Regions from separate parts of the Bacillus sp. N6 genome, predicted to be linked through region 2. Evidence: riboswitches for the same ligand, from Rfam matches in the RefSeq annotation. Region 2 holds a riboswitch; each other region holds the start of a gene.
What was found. A riboswitch is a leader RNA that binds a small molecule or an ion and turns the genes downstream of it on or off. The one in region 2 is predicted to bind S-adenosylmethionine.

Region 1: another riboswitch for S-adenosylmethionine. It lies ahead of mtnW (2,3-diketo-5-methylthiopentyl-1-phosphate enolase); the one in region 2 lies ahead of metK (methionine adenosyltransferase).
Region 3: another riboswitch for S-adenosylmethionine. It lies ahead of ACUXVC_RS03930 (sugar ABC transporter substrate-binding protein); the one in region 2 lies ahead of metK (methionine adenosyltransferase).

Annotation. Positions count from the first base shown of each region.
Region 1 is NZ_CM127843.1:3,976,428-3,983,129, forward strand. It holds gene ACUXVC_RS20315 (carbon-nitrogen family hydrolase) at 1-520, opposite strand, end outside; gene ACUXVC_RS20320 (pyridoxal phosphate-dependent aminotransferase) at 535-1,713, shown strand; SAM riboswitch class I at 1,778-1,883, shown strand; gene mtnW (2,3-diketo-5-methylthiopentyl-1-phosphate enolase) at 1,949-3,193, shown strand; gene mtnX (2-hydroxy-3-keto-5-methylthiopentenyl-1-phosphate phosphatase) at 3,190-3,849, shown strand; gene ACUXVC_RS20335 (methylthioribulose 1-phosphate dehydratase) at 3,846-4,484, shown strand; gene ACUXVC_RS20340 (1,2-dihydroxy-3-keto-5-methylthiopentene dioxygenase) at 4,462-4,974, shown strand; gene ACUXVC_RS20345 (hypothetical protein) at 5,252-5,527, shown strand; gene ACUXVC_RS20350 (DUF3909 family protein) at 5,563-5,895, opposite strand; gene ACUXVC_RS20355 (NAD(P)-dependent oxidoreductase) at 5,901-6,702, opposite strand, start outside.
Region 2 is NZ_CM127843.1:4,639,131-4,645,832, reverse strand. It holds gene ACUXVC_RS23970 (DMT family transporter) at 1-613, shown strand, start outside; gene ACUXVC_RS23965 (hypothetical protein) at 642-863, opposite strand; gene ACUXVC_RS23960 (ATP synthase subunit I) at 1,143-1,526, shown strand; gene pckA (phosphoenolpyruvate carboxykinase (ATP)) at 1,937-3,523, opposite strand; SAM riboswitch class I at 3,752-3,873, shown strand; gene metK (methionine adenosyltransferase) at 4,043-5,242, shown strand; gene ACUXVC_RS23945 (hypothetical protein) at 5,284-5,463, opposite strand; gene ACUXVC_RS23940 (hypothetical protein) at 5,470-5,649, opposite strand; gene ACUXVC_RS23935 (MogA/MoaB family molybdenum cofactor biosynthesis protein) at 5,886-6,395, shown strand; gene ACUXVC_RS23930 (molybdenum cofactor guanylyltransferase) at 6,392-6,702, shown strand, end outside.
Region 3 is NZ_CM127843.1:762,438-769,139, forward strand. It holds gene ACUXVC_RS03915 (hypothetical protein) at 1-56, shown strand, start outside; gene ACUXVC_RS03920 (ABC transporter permease) at 160-1,155, opposite strand; gene ACUXVC_RS03925 (sugar ABC transporter ATP-binding protein) at 1,139-2,626, opposite strand; gene ACUXVC_RS03930 (sugar ABC transporter substrate-binding protein) at 2,623-3,735, opposite strand; SAM riboswitch class I at 3,824-3,929, opposite strand; gene ACUXVC_RS03935 (NCS2 family permease) at 4,018-5,319, opposite strand; gene ACUXVC_RS03940 (SDR family oxidoreductase) at 5,521-6,387, shown strand; gene ACUXVC_RS03945 (L,D-transpeptidase) at 6,454-6,702, shown strand, end outside.

The DNA.
Region 1 (6,702 bases), 660 kb from region 2:
CATAACAAATTGTTCCAGCGCATTCAACATCATCCAGCTTAAATTCGCCCGTACCATTACCGGCTATTAAATATTTATGTTCATCCATAAGCTGAAATAAATGTACTTTACTATATTCGTTGACTAGCTGTCCTTCATTATTTACAACATACATCGTATTTGTAACGCCTTGCTCTGTTTGCTTTGCTATAGAACCACCAACAATATGTACATCATATTGCTTCGCCCATTCTATTAACTTTTCTTTCGTTTCCACTCCATCCCTATCTGCAATTTCAGAAAGTCTCGTTAAATCATATCCTGTTGTCCATAGTTCTGGTAAGACGATAACATCTGGCCTTTCCTTCATAGCTTCGCTTATTTTATTTTTAGCATTCTCAATATTTTTTTCTACATCTCCAAAAACAATATCCATTTGAATACATGCGACTTTCATTTTTTCAGCCCCATTCTTATTTTTTTCTTTACAAAATACTGGAAAGATTATATCATTTGTCACTAGAATTGTAACAACTTTCAAAAGAGGTGGAAAGTATGAAATTATTTCAACCTTCTGAGATAGTAACATCATTGCCAACACAATTTTTCGCTTCACTTGTTGCAAAAGTTAACAAAGTCGTTGCAGCTGGTCACGATGTTATTAATCTAGGTCAAGGTAATCCAGATCAACCAACACCGCAGCATATCGTAAAAGCTTTACAAGATGCTGCCGAAAAGACCATTCATCATAAATATCCGCCATTTCGCGGACATGAAAGCTTAAAGGAAGCCGTGACTACATTCTATAAACGTGAATACGGCGTCGAATTAAACCCAAAAACTGAAGTTGCTATTTTGTTTGGTGGGAAGGCTGGACTAGTAGAATTACCAATTTGTTTTACAAATCCTGGTGATACAATTCTCGTTCCGGATCCAGGCTATCCAGATTATTTATCTGGGGTTGCCTTAGCAAAGGCACACTTTGAAACCATGCCGCTTATTGCAGAAAATCATTTTTTACCGGATTATAAAAAAATTGACGACTCTATCGCTGAACGGGCAAAGTTAATGTTTTTAAACTATCCAAATAACCCTACAGGTGCTACTGCATCAAAAGATTTTTTTGATACAACCATTCATTTTGCTAATAAACATAATATATTAGTTGTTCACGATTTCGCTTACGGTGCTATCGGATTTGATGGTCAAAAACCTGTTAGTTTCTTGCAAGCAGATGGTGCGAAAGATATAGGAATTGAAATTTACACGTTATCAAAAACTTTCAATATGGCTGGCTGGCGTATTGCTTTTGCAGTTGGAAATGAAAGTGTCATCGAAACCATTAACCTATTGCAAGATCATATGTATGTTAGTATTTTTGGTGCAATTCAAGATGCTGCTCGCGAAGCACTATTAAGTTCACAGTCTTGTGTAGTAGATCTTGTAAATAGTTACGAATCTCGGAGAAACGCTCTTATTTCAGCTTGTCACTCAATTGGTTGGAATGTAGACATTCCAACCGGATCATTCTTTGCATGGCTTCCTGTTCCAAAAGGATATACCTCTGAGCAATTTGCTGATATTTTACTAGAAAAAGCACATGTTGCAGTTGCTCCTGGTGTTGGATTTGGTGAACATGGCGAAGGGTATGTCCGTGTTGGTCTCTTGCATACAGAAGATAGATTACGAGAAGCCATTAATCGAATTGATAAATTAAATTTTTTCAAAAAGTAATTGACAACATGAAAAATATCTGACAAAATTCAGTTATCTTAAAAATTTAAACATTTCTAAATACTTCTTATCAAGAGCAGGTGGAGGGACGAGCCCGACGAAACCCGGCAACCGATCTACAATCGTAGACACGGTGCTAATTCTCGCAGCATTATGCTGACAGATAAGGAGCTGGTTGTAAAAAAAACCTCTCCTTAGCTGAGAGGTTTTTTTATTTAACTAGGAGGTTATAACAATGAGCGGAATAATAGCGACGTATTTGATCCATGACGGTTCACATAACTTAGAAAAAAAAGCTGAGCAAATTGCACTTGGTTTAACAATTGGCTCTTGGACTCATTTGCCACACTTATTACAAGAACAATTAAAACAGCATAAAGGCAATGTCATTCATGTTGAGGAATTAGCTGAACATGAACATACGAATTCGTATTTACGTAAAAAAGTAAAACGCGGAATTATTAAAATCGAATATCCGTTATTAAACTTCAGTCCAGATTTACCAGCAATTTTAACGACTACATTTGGAAAGCTATCCCTTGATGGCGAAGTAAAATTAATTGACTTAACTTTTTCAGACGAGTTAAAAAAACATTTTCCTGGTCCAAAATTCGGGATAGATGGTATTCGAAACCTTTTACAAGTGCATGATCGTCCCCTTTTAATGAGTATTTTTAAAGGAATGATTGGACGAAATATTGGGTATTTAAAAACGCAATTACGTGATCAAGCAAGTGGTGGTGTAGATATAGTAAAAGATGATGAAATATTATTTGAAAATGCATTAACACCACTTACGAAACGCATTGTATCTGGAAAAGAAGTTTTACAATCCGTATATGAAACATACGGACATAAAACGTTATATGCCGTAAATTTAACAGGACGAACTTTTGATTTAAAAGAAAATGCGAAACGTGCAGTGCAAGCTGGAGCTGATATTCTATTATTTAACGTATTTGCTTACGGACTAGATGTACTACAATCACTTGCAGAAGATGATGAAATCCCAGTTCCTATTATGGCACACCCTGCTGTAAGTGGTGCTTATTCAGCATCTAAGTTATATGGAATTTCATCTCCATTATTACTCGGAAAGCTACTACGCTATGCTGGGGCTGACTTTTCATTATTCCCATCTCCATACGGAAGTGTTGCGCTAGAAAAAGAGGAAGCTCTTGCTATCTCAAAATATTTAACTGAAGACGATGCATTTTTCAAGAAGAGCTTTTCTGTTCCATCTGCTGGTATTCACCCTGGTTTCGTTCCCTTTATTGTACGAGATTTCGGTAAAGATGTTGTTATTAATGCTGGCGGCGGGATACATGGACATCCAAATGGAGCGCAAGGCGGTGGTAAAGCTTTCCGTACTGCAATTGATGCTACTTTGCAAAATAAACCACTCCATGAAGTAGATGACATAAATTTGCATAGTGCACTACAAATATGGGGAAATCCCTCTCATGAGGTGAAATTATGAGTATTCAAGTATTTTGTGATTTCGATGGCACGATTACAAATAATGATAACATTATGTCCATTATGGAAAAATTCGCACCACCAGAAGCTGAAGAAGTAAAGAATAGAATTTTATCACAAGAGCTATCTATTCAAGAAGGTGTTTCTCAATTATTTCGATTAATACCTACTCATCTGCACGATGAAATTATTCAATTTTTAATAGAAACTGCTGAAATTCGTAATGGTTTTCATGAATTTATACAATTTGTAAATGAAAATAACATTTCTTTTTACGTTATATCAGGTGGAATGGATTTCTTCGTCTATCCACTCTTACAAGGACTCATTCCAAAAGAGCAAATTTACTGTAATGAAACAGATTTTTCAAATGAATACATTACGGTGAATTGGCCTCATCCTTGTGATCATCATTGTCAAAATCATTGCGGATTATGTAAATCATCACTCATCCGAAAATTAAGTGATACGAATGACTTCCATATTGTGATTGGAGATTCAATTACTGATTTACAAGCTGCGAAACAAGCAGATAAAGTATTTGCTCGTGACTTCCTTATTACAAAGTGTGAAGAGAATTATATTGCTTATACACCGTTTGAAACATTCCATGATATTCAAAATGAATTAAAACATTTGTTGGAGGTGAAATCATGAAACAACTTTTTCGTCAATGGTATGACTTAAGCGAGATAAAAAAAGAATTAACAACTCGAAATTGGTTCCCAGCAACAAGTGGTAATATTTCTATAAAAGTTAGTCATGAGCCACTTACTTTTCTCATTACAGCAAGCGGTAAAGATAAAACAAAAACCACTCCAGATGATTTTCTATTAGTAGATCATGTAGGAGTTCCCGTTTTAGAGACTGAATTACGCCCTTCAGCAGAAACAATATTGCATACACATATTTATAACAATACGAATGCCGGGTGCGTACTTCATGTTCATACAACTGATAATAATGTCATCACAAATTTATATAGTGATGCAGTTACCCTTCAAAATCAAGAAATTATTAAAGCTCTCGATATTTGGGAAGAAGGTGCAACAATTCACATTCCTATTATCGAAAACCATGCCCATATCCCAACGCTTGGAGAAAACTTCCGAAAGCATATACAAGGTGATTCGGGAGCGGTATTAATTCGTAACCACGGTATTACCGTATGGGGCCGAGATAGCTTTGATGCAAAGAAGAGATTAGAAGCTTATGAGTTTTTATTCCAATTTCATATAAAACTATTATCAATTCAAGGAGGCGTTTCTAATGGCGCAAATTCGTATTCATGAAGTAAATACTCGTATTGAAAATGAAGTGGAAGTATCTAAATTTCTACAAGAGGAAGGCGTTTTATATGAGAAATGGAATATTTCTAAACTTCCTACTCATTTAAATGAAAATTATTCTTTAACAGATGAAAACAAAGCTGAAATATTAGCTGTTTTCTCAAAAGAAATCGCTGATGTTTCAGCACGTCGAGGTTATAAAGCACATGATGTAATTTCACTTTCAAATAGCACACCTAACCTTGACGAATTATTAATTAATTTCCAAAAAGAACATCATCATACAGACGACGAAGTCCGCTTTATCGTCAGTGGTCATGGCATTTTCGCTATTGAAGGCAAAGATGGGAAATTCTTTGATGTTGAACTTGAGCCAGGCGATCTAATATCTGTTCCAGAAAATGCAAGACATTATTTTACCTTGCAAGATGATCGTCAAGTTGTAGCTATTCGTATTTTTGTGACAACTGAAGGCTGGGTTCCAATCTATTAAGGTAGTTAGTTGAATAAAAGGACTTGGATCCCCTTTTCCAAACTTTTATTCACTCTACATATATACATCCTCCTATGGAACAGGCTTATTTCACTTTTGAAATAAGCCTGATTTTTTATTTACTCAAAAGTACCATTTCATCACAAATTTAACGCCTTGATTTTTCAAGTGTATTTTTTGAACATTTATTGAAATTTTTCTGAAAATTCTGTTTTACATGTGATATACTACAATTAACTAAGAAGGAAAATAATATCGCAAACAGAGGGGGATAATCATGAGCTTACTTATCGCACTTATACTTGGAGTTACATGTGGAGCATTTCCTGTTATTTTAGGAGCTATTATGGAAGAGTTAGAAATTGGTGTTTTAGGATTTGTCGCATCTTGTGTAAGCGCTTTATTATTTGGTTTATTCGGCGCTATTCCTGTTTCAATTCTGTGTGCTTTTTATATAATACGCCATGCTCGTACAAAACAATTTGGTCCTAATCACATCGCACAAATTATCCCATTCCCGGTTGAACGATGTCGCCGCGCTTCTAACTTATAATGACTAAATAAATAAAAGTCCTCAAATGAGGACTTTTATTTATTTTCTTCTAGAAATTGAAACAATTCTTGTAGATGTAGGGCATCTTCACCATAGCTAACAGATACATGAAATATACCGTCAATCTCAGCTTGCATATAAAGATCCACTCCATCACAATCATATTTCAATGCCAAATAAAACTCCATTTCTTCTAACATCTTTTTAGAGGTTCGAATTACATAATGCCCCTTCTCATCTCTTCCATATTCAAAGTCTGGTTCAAAATCATATTTTTGTTTAAAAGCTTCTTTTTGTTTTTCATTAATTTGCATACAAGTAGCTCGCTGTACAGTATCAATCATCTCATCAAACTTTTGAAGGTCCACCTCGTTTACCCCCTTATATATTTTTTATATAATACTTGTGTTCCACTATTTTCTTCGCCATCCTTAATTAACTCTTCATACAATTCTTTCGCCAAACTTAAGCCTGGGACTGGTAATTGTAATTTTTCTGCTTCCTCTAAAGCAATTTTCATATCTTTCATAAAATGCTTTACATAAAATCCTGGCTCAAAGTCTCCTTTTAACATTCGAGGAGCTAAATTACTTAATGACCAACTACCTGCTGCCCCTGTTGAAATACTCTCTAACACTTTATCTGGATTCAATCCAGCCTTCTTCGCGTAAGCAACAGCCTCACATACTCCAATCATATTAGAAGCAATCGCAATTTGATTGCACATTTTTGTATGTTGTCCACTCCCAGCTGATCCTTGTAATTGAATGTTTGTTCCTAACTTTTCAAGTAAAGGTAAGCATCTATCATATATTTCTTTCTCTCCACCTACCATAATTGCGAGTTTTGCTTCTTTCGCACCAACATCTCCTCCTGAGACAGGTGCATCTAACGTATATATATTTTTGCTTTTTGCAACTTCATTAATACGTTTTGCTAAAGTAGGTGTAGATGTCGTAAAGTCAATTGCTATCGTACCTTCTTTTGCATGTTCTATAATTCCTTCTATACCAAAATACACTTCTTCTACATCATGTGGATATCCAACCATTGTCATTACAATATCAACTTGCTTCACTAACTCTTTTGGCGTATCACACCATTGTGCACCATCTTGCACTAAAGAATCTGTTTTTGCTTTCGTTCTATTATATACATATACTTTATGACCATCT
Region 2 (6,702 bases):
ACTCATTTCTATTTCACCTATTTTTACAACTGTATTTGCGATTTTTCTGAAACAAGAAAATTTTTCTTCTCGAAAGTTAATCGGTTCTATGATTGCTTTTGTTGGTGCAGCATTAGTTTTAGTAGCAGGACATTCACTTACTAGTTCTTTTTATGGCAATGGAATTGGACTTATTACATCAATATGCTGGGGGCTTTATCCTGTTTTAGCAGGACCATTAATTAAAAAATATTCAGCATTACGTGTTACAGCATGGTCTGCATTAGTGGGTGCGATTCCGCTATTATTGTTAAGTGGTCCGCATGTGTTTGTCATGCCATTTCACATTACTCACGGAATGACACTATTCGCTTTACTATATTCTATTTTCTTTGTAACAGTATTTGGTCTAGTAATGTGGTATGTTGGTGTTCAAAAAATTGGGGCGTCACATACGATGGTATATATGTATATAACGCCGCTTGTAGCTGTTTTATTTGCAGCTGTCTGGGCAAATGAATATGTATCGTTTCAACAGATCATCGGTGGAATTATCATTTTTGTCGGTCTATGGTTTGTGAAATCGGAGAAAGTAAAAGTTCATTCTATTGCAGGGGAACCTATATCAAAATAGGAAAACAGATCACCTATGATCTGCTTTCCTATTTTTTTATTTTTGGTAAGAAGATGAGAAATAAGATAGCAGTAATAAGTGGGATTAAGTTTAAAAATGGAATACGGAAGAGTGTAATAAGAATAATACCTGGAAGAAGAACACCGAGGACAGCGTAAAAAATGCTATGGTTTTTCGTGTACCAATACAATGAAAGTCCGATAAGTGCAGGGATAATGAGGTGAATGAGAGCCATTAAAAAATAAATCATTAGACGCCCCCTTTATTTGTGTGCTTATTACATCATATCCGTATGTTCATAGATTGATATCATTTTTTTCATAAATGGACGAAAAAAGTTTGAAAAACCGTCACAAAATATGAGAATATAATGTTTGAAATCTTGTATAATATTATTTTCTAAAAACATTTAAACAACATAAACATACTGTTTATGTTGTTTTTAATTTGAGTGAAATGGATGTAAAGAATATGAATTTGAAAGAAATTTTTTGTCGGATAGATAAGAACGAATGAAGAGAGGTACAGCATGATTAGTATGTCACTAAGATCATTTAAAATCCAATCGTATTATATACTAGGTATTTTGTTACTAGGTTGGATGTTAACACCGTTTTCAGCACACTTTTTAGGCGCTGGAATTGGGCTTATTGTAAGTATGTATTGCGTTTGGCTTTTAGGGAGAAGAATTGAGAAGCTTGGAGATAGTATTGTAAAGAAGACGAAAGCACCGACACTCGGTATGTTTAACCGTTTTGCAGCTGCCATTTTGGGTGCTATTATTATGTACGAAATTGAGCACCACATGGTTATGTGGGCATTTGCAGTAGGGATTATGGGTGGTTATTTCTTAATCGTTGTGAATTTAGGATACTATAGCATGAAAGATGAGAAAGAACTAACAAAGAGCTAAAAGAGATAAAAAGATAAAAGAGATAAAAAGATAAAAGAGATAAAAAGATAAAAGAGATAAAAAGATAAAAGACTTCTTTTTAGATGGAATAGATGATCCAGCCACGAATAGAAGCGGTCAGGGCCTTTTTTAACCCCATACGATGTGAAACCCGAGAGATGTAGCGAGTAGGGATATAATGTATATATTCGAAGCTGTAATTTTATAATCTAGGTCACAGATGAAGAGATTAGCATTTCACTTTATATAAGATATAGAAAGAAGCTTACGTTTTCACGTAAGCTTCTTTTTTATGTAAGTGTGTGTAACCGTTAAGCCGCATTGGGTTTTGTCGGTGAGTACGCGAAACTTTACGGTTACACGACACTTATTCATATGAGTAAAGGGTTATTCCAACAGAAAGTTTTAATTTAAGCGATTGGACCGCCTAAGTTAATAATATCTTCAGAAACGCTTTCGAACTTTTTGAAGTTAGCTTTGAATTCATTTGCAAGCTCGATTGCTTTTGCTTTGTAAGCAGCTTTATCAGCCCAAGTTTGTTCAGGCATTAACACTTCGTCAGGTACACCTGGTACGTGAAGTGGAACTTCAAGACCGAAGATGTCATGTTTAGCTGTTTCAGTTTTTGCAAGTTCGCCGCTTAATGCTGCTTGAATCATTGCACGAGTATAACCTAAGTTCATACGTTTACCAACTCCGTACTCGCCGCCAGTCCAGCCAGTGTTTACTAGGAATACTTTCGCATCGTGTTTCTCGATTTTTTCACCAAGCATTTCAGCGTAGCGAGATGCATCAAGTGGTAAGAATGGTGAACCGAAGCAAGTTGAGAATGTAGCTTGCGGAGATGTAACGCCGCGCTCTGTTCCTGCTAGTTTACTAGTGTAACCACTTAAGAAATGATACATAGCTTGCTCTTTTGATAACTTACTGATTGGAGGCAATACGCCAGATGCATCAGCAGTTAAGAAAATAATTGTATTTGGGTGTCCAGCAACACTTGGCAGTACGATATTGTCGATCGCATGCATAGGGTATGCAGCACGAGTATTTTCTGTTAAAGTAGTATCGTTGTAGTCGGCGATACGCGTTTGGTCATTAATGATAACGTTTTCTAAAACAGATCCAAATTTGATTGCATCGAAAATTTGTGGTTCTTTCTCGTGAGAAAGGTTTACACATTTTGCATAGCAACCGCCTTCAATATTGAATACACCGTTATCAGACCAACCGTGCTCATCATCACCGATTAATTTACGGTTTGGATCAGCAGATAATGTTGTTTTACCTGTTCCAGATAAACCGAAGAATAGTGCTACGTCGCCTTCTTCACCTACGTTTGCAGAGCAATGCATAGAAAGGATATCTTGTTCAGGTAATAAGAAGTTCATAATAGAGAAGATTGATTTTTTCATTTCTCCAGCGTATTCTGTACCACCAATTAGTACGATACGTTTTTCGAATGAAACCATAATGAATGCTTCAGAGTTTGTACCGTCAACAGCTGGATCAGCTTTGAAATTCGGTGCAGAAACAATTGTGAACTCTGATTCATGAGTTGTTAATTCTTCTTCAGTTGGACGAATGAATAATTGATGTACAAATAAATTGTGCCATGCATATTCGTTAATAACTTGAATTGGTAGGCGGTAATTGCGGTCAGCGCCTGCAAATCCTTTGAAGACGAATAACTCTTCTTTTTCTTTTAAGTATTCTAAAACTTTAGTATATAATTTATTAAAATGTTCTTCAGAAATCGGTTGGTTCACAGCTCCCCAAGCAATTTTGTCAGCAACCGATGCTTCTTTCACAATAAATTTATCTTTAGGAGAACGTCCTGTATATTTTCCAGTTGAAGCAGAAACGGCACCAGTCGAAGTTAATTTCCCTTCATTTCGCATTAATACTTTTTCCACTAATTGCGGAACACTTAGTTGAATCTGTGCATTGCTTCCGTTCAATAATTCGTGTAAACCAATTTGGACATTCACAGTACTCATATTTATATACCATCCTTTTCATTTAATGAAATATTTCTCGTAATCCCCAACAAGAGTATAACACAATTATATAAATAATGTATACTATTTATTTCTTTTTGTTTGTGTGAATGCATTATTTCCCTATTAATATTTCATTTCAGGCGTATTGAGAAAAACTTTCAGGAAAATGTGAATATTAATTGACAAATGAATATCATTTCTTTAGTATAGGTTGGGACGGATACTCTCTTATCCCGAGCTGGCGGAGGGACAGGCCCGATGAAGCCCAGCAACCTCACTTGTATTGATAAATGCAGGTGAATAGGTGCTAAAACCTGTGCGAGGCTACAGGTCTCGAACGATAAGAGCGAAGGGCAAAAAGCAGTATGCAAGTAGCAAATTAAACCTTTCCTCTATGTAAAGTAGGAAAGGTTTTTCTGTATGCTTGTGTGGGAGAATAAATGTATGTCGCAGTTTGTGGCAAATTAAGGATGAGTTCCGTACAATATATACAATTACTGTAGGGAGGTTTACCACATGACAAAAAAACGTCATCTGTTCACATCTGAGTCTGTAACTGAAGGACATCCAGATAAAATTTGTGACCAAATTTCTGATTCAATTTTAGATGCGATCTTATCAAAAGACGCAAATGCACGTGTAGCTTGTGAAACAACTGTAACAACTGGTTTAGTATTGGTAGCGGGGGAAATTACGACTTCTACTTACGTAGATATTCCAAAAATCGTTCGTGAAACAATTCAAGGCATTGGTTACACACGCGCAAAATACGGATTCGATGCAGAAACTTGTGCTGTTTTAACATCTATCGATGAGCAGTCTGCTGACATCGCTATGGGTGTTGACCAAGCGCTAGAAGCACGCGAAGGTCAAATGACTGACGCTGAGATTGAGGCAATTGGTGCAGGAGACCAAGGTTTAATGTTTGGTTTCGCATGTAATGAAACACAAGAGTTAATGCCACTTCCAATCTCGCTTGCTCACAAATTAGCTCGCCGTTTAACTGAAGTACGTAAAGATGATACATTATCATACTTACGTCCAGATGGAAAAACGCAAGTTACAGTTGAGTATGATGAAAATGGTAAACCAGTACGTGTTGATACTATCGTAATTTCTACACAACATCACCCAGATGTTACATGGGAAGAAATCGATCGCGACTTAAAAGAGCACGTAATTAAAGCTGTAGTACCAGCAGAATTAATGGATGGAGAAACGAAATTCTTCATTAATCCAACTGGCCGCTTCGTAATTGGTGGACCACAAGGTGATGCTGGTTTAACAGGACGTAAAATCATCGTTGATACTTACGGTGGATACGCTCGCCACGGTGGCGGTGCATTCTCTGGTAAAGATGCAACAAAAGTTGACCGTTCTGCAGCATATGCAGCTCGTTATGTTGCGAAAAACATCGTAGCAGCTGGTCTTGCTGACAAAGCAGAAGTACAACTTGCATACGCAATCGGTGTAGCACAACCGGTATCAATTTCAGTTGATACATTCGGCACAGGTAAAGTATCTGAAGACGTACTAGTAGAACTAGTTCGTAACAACTTCGATCTTCGCCCAGCTGGTATTATTAAAATGCTAGACTTACGTCGCCCAATTTACAAACAAACAGCAGCTTACGGCCACTTCGGACGTACTGATGTAGATCTTTCATGGGAACGTACAGACAAAGCTGCAGCTTTAAAAGAGCAAGCTGGTCTATAATATATGAAAAAAAGCTTTGCGCGGTGAGCGCAAAGCTTTTTTTATTTCGTTTTACTTACAATTTGAATGCATGATTTGCAATATACTTCGCCTTCTAGCTCAATATACTTTTTCATATTAGTCATGCCACTTGCTGGAAATGGCATATGAATCCATGCCTTTTCATACGTTTGTATTTCCTTTTTACATGATTTACAAAGGGTGGGTTTCTTCTGGAACATATGCAATCAACCTTTCATTTGACGTACTTTACCTGCGCAAAAGGCACTACTTAGTAAAAATAGTGTCGCGAATATAATGCTTACTAATGTAGCGTATGGAATTGCACCTTTTAAGGAAAAGCCGACAGTGATTGAAGCGATGAATAAGAGGATGAATGTTGTTGTTAATTTTTTATAAAGTTCCATACTATGTAGACCTCCAATTTATTTTTTAGTACAAGTTTTAAAATTGAATTCTATTATGTAGAAAATATAAAGAGTAGCTAAAGATGTGTATTCTAGGAGTATAAGAAAGGGCACTTTCCTTTTTGTGGGTTAGTATACTTATATTGTATCATGGCGCATTATTGGCTTCATACATAATTGTGTAAAGATATGTATGATAAAATGAAGAAAAGTCTTTAAGAAAGGAAAGATAAAAAATGAGTGTAACTGAACATAAAAAACAAGCTCCAAAAGAAGTGCGTTGCAAGATTGTTACGATTTCCGATACACGTACGGAAGAAACGGATAAGAGCGGACAACTATTACATGAATTGTTAAAAGAAGCGGGCCATACAGTAACCTCTTATGAAATTGTAAAAGATGATAAAGAAAGTATTCAGCAAGCTGTGTTAGCTGGTTATCATAAGGAAGATGTAGATGTTGTATTAACAAATGGCGGTACTGGTATTACGAAGCGTGATGTAACAATTGAAGCAGTGTCAGCTCTATTAGATAAAGAGATTGTCGGGTTTGGTGAGCTGTTCCGCATGATTAGTTATTTAGAAGATATCGGAAGCAGCGCAATGTTAAGTAGAGCGATTGGCGGTACAATTGGACGCAAAGTAGTTTTCTCGATGCCAGGGTCGAGCGGAGCGGTTCGTCTTGCGATGAATAAATTAATTTTACCGGAATTAGGCCATATTACATTTGAGCTGCATCGCCAATGAGTAAGTGGGTTGGAATTGTATTAGCGGGCGGTATGTCGAGTAGATTCGGTGAGCCAAAAGCGTTAGCGAGCTGGCAAGATAGTACTTTTATTGAGCATATTTTGAAAGAGATGACGAGTGTGCTCCAAGAAGTTGTAGTCATCAGTCATTCTGATATAAAAGAGCGAGTAGAGCAATTCGTACAAGTACCTGTTATAGAAGACATTCCGCACTATAAAGGAAATGGACCGCTTGCCGGCATTGTATCAGGTATGGAATACATAGAAGCAGATTGGTATGCTATTATGCCTTGCGATGCGCCAAATGT
Region 3 (6,702 bases), 1.5 Mb from region 2:
CATCAGTTTTCATTCAAAAGTATAGTAAAGAATTACAGGTGAATGAGAAATATTAATAATTTTTAACTGCTGTTATCTTTTTCATAGTTTAGTAATCGTGGAGGCTTTCGGGTGATTGTTGCAAAGGGAAAAGAGAGCATCGAATTCGATGCTCTCTTTTTATTTACGCTTCTTTTTAATAAATGAAAAGGCTAAAGCTGTAATTAAAATGCTGCCTTTAATAATATCTTGTGCATAATAAGGAACGTTCATCATTGTGAGTCCATTTAATATAATTCCAATTAATACCGAGCCGAGGAATGTTCCGACTATATTTGGTTTCTTGGCACCGAACATTGCGTAACCGATATAGGCAGCTGCGACTGCATCCATTAATAATGGAGCACCAGCTGAAACTTGTCCTGTTCCAACGCGGCTGCATAGAATAATGCCGCCAATAGAAGCTAGTAAACCACTAATCATATAAGCATATACACGGTAACGATCAGTAGGAATACCGGCTAATCTAGCAGCTTCTCGATTCCCACCAGTCATATAAAAGAAACGACCGTACGTTGTTTTTTCTAAAAATAGATGTGCAATTAAAACGACAGTAAGCATGATAATGACAGGGACTGGAATTCCTAAGACGGAACCTTGACCGATAAATAAAAAGGATGGAATAAAATGTCCTGTTGCACCGGACATTCCTTCATAAATTGAGGATCCTTTTGAAAATGTTAAGTGTAGTCCATTAACGATATACATGATACTTAATGTAGCTAGTAAATCGGGTAGTTTAATTTGGATAACGAGTAGTGCATTTAATAATCCAACTAATAATCCGCAAAGAATAGGAACAAGGAGTGTAACTAATAGTTCTTGTCGATATAAAACGAGACAAGAAGCAGCTGCAATTGTTGCTAAACTAGCGGTAGAGCCGACTGATAAATCAAATCCATCTACAATCAATGTAAAGGTAACGCCGATTGCAAGTAACGTTACGATGGAAATAGAACGTAAAATATCACTAATATTGTTATATGTTAAAAAAGAATCATTGACGATAGAGAAAAAAATTGTAACACCTATAATAATAGCAATTGTACTAAATTGATAAAAAAGATGAGTAGGTAAATATAGTTTCTTAGTTTTCGTTTTATGAACGAGATTCAATGGAATAGCTCCCTTCAGATAAATGTAAAAGCTGTTCAGGAGATAGTTCGCTTGGTAAGTATTCACTTACAAATTCTCCGTTTGCCAGTATAAGAATGCGATCAGCGATATGCAACGCTTCATCTTGTTCTCCTGTGAAATAAATTACGGAACTTCCGTTTTCTGTAATGTTGCGAATGAATTGAAAAATGTCTTGTTTCGCAGCGATGTCTACACCTTTAGTTGGCTCGTCTAAAAGAAATAGATTAGGTTTGAATCCACTCCACTTTGCAATTGAGACTTTTTGTTGGTTTCCACCGCTAAGTGAATGAATAAGTGCCTTTGGGTCATTTGGTGAAATACCGAAAGAAGAAATTGCTGTAGTAGCATCATTTAATTCGGTTTGTTTTCGTTTCCAACCTGATTGATGTAAATTTGTGTGACTTATAATATCTTCCGAAAGAAATACGCCTTGTTTTCTTCTTTCTTCTGGTACAAGTGCGATTTTCGCTTTAATCGCATCTCGTGGTGTTTTAATCGTTAGTTTTTGACCGTCTATTTCTGCGTGATAAGTATGAAGAGCACCAAATAACGTTTCAGCAAGTGTTGTTTTTCCACTTCCAATTAATCCGTATATCACAACAGTTTCTCCTTTTCGTATTGTAAGAGAAAGGGGAGAATGACCTTCGTGTAATAGAAGCTCTTGTACTTTAAATAGTTCCTCGCTCCCGGTTTTTGGTGCGGTATTAATAGGAAGTGTAAGTTGTTTTCCAGTCATTGCTTCCACAATTTGTTGATCTGTAATCGTTGTAATGGTTTCAGAAAGGGCAACTTGACCGTTATGTAATACAGTTACATCATCCGCGAAATTTCGAATCTCTGATAAACGATGAGAAACTAAAAGGATGCCAATTCCTTTTGATGTTAAATCTTTTAATAGTTTCCCAAAGGTTTCAACTTCTTTTGGTCCAAGAGAAGAAGTAGGTTCATCTAATAAAAGGTAATTTGTATTGTTAGATAAAGCTCTTGCGATAAGAAGTAATTGTTTTTCATGTAATGAACAGTTTGAAACATCTTCCGAAACATTTAAATTTACCTGTACAGTTTGCAAATGTTGTTTAGCAAGTGCGACTAATTTGGACTTTGAAAATAGTACTTTATTTTGCATTGCTATATGATCGATTAGTACATTTTCTAATACAGATAATCCGGGAATAAGTCCGTGATCTACTTCTTGTGTTACGAAAGAAATGCCATGCTTTTTTGCATCGCGCGGTGAAGTAAAGGAAACAGACTGAGTATCAATTTTTATATCGCCAACAACTGGTTGAATTTCACCAGTTGCTATTTTTAGTAAAGTACTTTTTCCCGCACCGTTCATGCCTAGTAAAGCGTGTACTTTTCCTTTTTGAATATGAATAGAAACATCTTCTAGAACAGGTGTAGCGACATGATAAGAATGTGTAATGTTTTGAAGAGAGAACGTCATCATTTTTTCTCCTTCTCTAATTTTTTCATCCAAGGGGAATATGCATCTTTTGAGTCTCCCCAACCGTTTATATATTTTGATAACTGATCCATTGTTATATTTTCTTTTGGTAAACTATTTTTCTTTACTAAATAAGGTTCTAGTGAATAAATATCTGGCGTTTGTTCACCAGCAATTTTTTTGTATAAAAATCGTACTTGAACCTTACCTACTTCAGCTGGATCAGTTGCAGCTGTAGCAGTCCAAGGTGAGTTTTCTTTTTGCATGAGTTGTAAATCTTCATTGCTTAAGTCAATGCCATATACTTTTATATCTGTACGACCAGCTTGTTCAAGTGCTTTAACAGCCCCTTTAGCAAACTCATCCCACGAAGCGAAAATAGCTTGTAAATCGCCTTTTTTCGGATATTTCTTTAGTAAAGCTTCTACTTGTGTTTGTGTATCGAGCGGTGTGTTATTACTAGCAGTACCGAATCTTGCAACTTCTTTTATATTTGGATACCGTTTATAAAAAGCATCAATGATAACATTGCGACGTTCCATTGGAGCAAATCCGCCGACCCATACAACTGCGATATTTCCTTGTCCATTCAAATCTTCCGCTAACGTTTTTAATGATTTCCATGCAAGACTATAGTCATCTTGATCAATAATTGTCACACCTGGCAAGCGTAGATCGTTATCGAACGCAACTACGGGAATGTTCGCTTGTAACGCTTTTTCTACTCCAGGTTTTAGTGCTTCAGAACGGCCATGATCAATTAAAATACCATCCACTTTTGAATTAATAGCAGTATCTAAATTTGCAGCCATTTTTGCTAAATCGTTATCAGAATTGTAGACTTGTACACTGCCGCCAAATAGCTCAACTTGTTTTTTGACACCCTCAATATATTGAGAGGAAAAAGTTCCAATGGACATTTGCATAATTAATGCGATTTTTAATGGCTTCTTCATTTGGCTTGGAATTTCTGTTTGTAATTGATTTTCTACCGTTGTAGTCGCCTTTCTCACAGTTTGTTGCTTTTGTGAAGAGATAGCATCTTGTTCATTTGTACATGCTGCTAATGTAAATAAGAGAAAAATAAGTACGATGGAACATAATTTTTTCATAAAAAAATCCCTCCTAAACTAAAAAGAGAGAGGAGGGAGTGAAAATAAAAAACGCCTTTTCATATAGAAAAGACGCCTTATCATATTACTCTTATCTTTCAACACAATGTGTTGTAAGAATTAGCACCGTGCCCATAAATGGGTCGGTTGCCGGGCTTCGTAGGGCTCATCCCTCCACCTGCTCTTGATAAGACATCGAATATTTAACTATTTTGAATTATTCCACAAACGAATGGTGTTGTCAAACAGTATTTATAAAAAAATCCCTCAGAAAGAGGGATTTTAATGTGGTAAGAATATCAATTGATAAGCAAACAAAATTCCAAATACATATACAAGTGGGTGAACAGCACGGAATTTACCTTTTGCCACTTTCATAAGTGGGTATGAAATAAATCCAAGTGCGATACCTGTTGCGATACTTGATGTAAGTGGCATGCTTAAGATTACTAAAAATGCTGGGAATGCTTCATCAAATGCGTCCCAATCGATGTGGCGAACTGAACCCATCATAAGACTACCAACGATAATTAATGATGGTGCAGTAATAGCTGATACACCAGAAACAGCACTTACTAATGGTCCGAAGAATGCTGCTAGTGCGAATAGAACAGCTACTGTAACAGTTGTTAAACCAGTACGACCACCAGCTGCAACACCAGCAGATGATTCAATGTAAGCTGTTGATGGTGTTGTTCCGAACATAGAACCGATTGTTGCTGAGAATGAGTCAGATAGAAGAGCTCGTCCAGCTTTTGGAAGTTTTCCGTCTTTCATAAATCCACCTTGTTGAGCTACCCCAAGTAATGTACCTGTTGTATCAAATAATGTAACAAGGAAGAATGAGAATACAACGCCGTATAATCCGTAGTTAATTACGTCAGATACAGCAGTAATTGGATTTGAAACGATAATTCCTTCTGGTAATCCAGGCATTGATGTAACACCGTTTGAGAATGTTAACTGTCCTGTGAAGAAAGCGATAATACCAGTTAATAGCATACCAATAAATAGTGCGCCATTTACATTTAAAGACATAAGAACAATAGTAATTCCAAGCCCAGCCAATGCTAGTAGAACTGGAGCAGAGTGAAGATCACCAAGTCCAACTAAGTTTGCATCATTTTTTGTAACGATACCTGTTAAACGTAAACCGATAAAGGCGATGAAAAGACCGATACCAGCAGTAATTGCATGTTTTAAGTTTTCAGGAATTGCTTCCATTAATTTTGTACGGAAAGATGTGAATGATAACAAAATTAAAATCATACCTGCTACGAATACAGCAGAGAATGCAATTGCGAAAGTCATGCTTTCATGAGCTTTTACAACAGAGTAAGAGAAGTAAGCATTTAATCCCATACCTGGCGCGATTGCGATTGGTAAGTTTGTAAAGATTGCCATAAATAATGTTCCGACAACAGCAGCGATAATTGTTGCTGTAAATGCTTGTTCAAATGGAACACCTGCATCCCCAAGGATAACAGGGTTTACGACAATGATATATGCCATTGTTAAGAAGGTAATAATACCTGCCATAATTTCAGTTTTAATAGAAGTTTTATGTTTTGAAAGGTTAAACATATAAACATCCTTTCTGTTTACGAATAATTTTCACAACAGTTATATATAATATTCGTTTTTTAACTATTTTGCAATAGTTTTGTATAAAAAGTTTACAACAATTCATATTTTGTGTCTTAAATTCGAATATTAATCGTAACTTGATGTGTGAATTTCAGTTTTTATTATGCACATTATAAGGAAAAGGAGTTGAAAGAAGCTATGCCACAGCAAAAAAACTTTGTAACAATGCCAGCGCAACATCAAAATAAACAGCCTGGTATTGAATCATTAATGAATCCACTTCCGCAGTTTGAAGATTCAAATTATAAAGGTAGCGAAAAGTTAAAAGGAAAGAATGTATTAATTACAGGGGGAGATAGTGGGATTGGACGAGCTGTTTCCATCGCTTTTGCGAAAGAGGGAGCAAATATTGCGATTGCTTATTTAGATGAGGAAGAAGATGCTAATGAGACGAAGCAATATGTTGAGAAAGAAGGTGTAAAGTGTGTATTGTTGCCGGGTGATTTAAGTGATGAACAGCATTGTAAAGATGTTGTTCAAGAGACCGTCCAGCAGCTAGGTAGTTTACAGGTTTTAGTAAATAATGTCGCGCAGCAATATCCGCAGCAAGGACTAGAGTATATTACAGCAGAACAGCTAGAAAAGACTTTTCGTATTAATATTTTTTCTTATTTTCACGTTGCGAAAGCCGCACTTTCTCATTTAAAGCAAGGGGATGTCATTATAAATACCGCGTCTATCGTTGCATACGAAGGAAATGAAACTTTAATTGATTATTCCGCAACGAAAGGAGCAATTGTAGCGTTTACAAGATCACTTTCTCAATCATTAGTGCAAAAAGGGATTCGTGTAAATGGTGTTGCACCGGGACCGATTTGGACACCGCTTATTCCATCGAGCTTTGATGAGAAGAAAGTCTCTCAGTTTGGAAGCAATGTCCCGATGCAACGGCCTGGTCAACCATATGAGTTAGCGCCGGCATACGTATATTTAGCGTCTGGTGATTCTTCTTATGTTACCGGACAAATGATACATGTAAATGGGGGCGTTATTGTAAATGGATAGTTTTCATTTATAAGAGCAAAGTAAAGCTAATTACAATTATTATGGTGAGCGCTAGGGGGGATATAGGTGAAAAGGGTATGTTTCGTCTTACTATTATTTTTCTTCCTACCGGTTAGTGCTTTTGCTGATACAGATCATTTAATACTAGTTAATCTTACGACAAACCAGTTGTCTTTTTTTGAGAATGGAAATTACACAAAAACATTTCCAGTAACGACTGGAAGAGATCGTACACCTACGCCTGAAGGTAATTTTTGTATTATAACGAAATTTAAAAATAAAGAATACCATCGAAAAAAAATAGCTGGGGGTGCA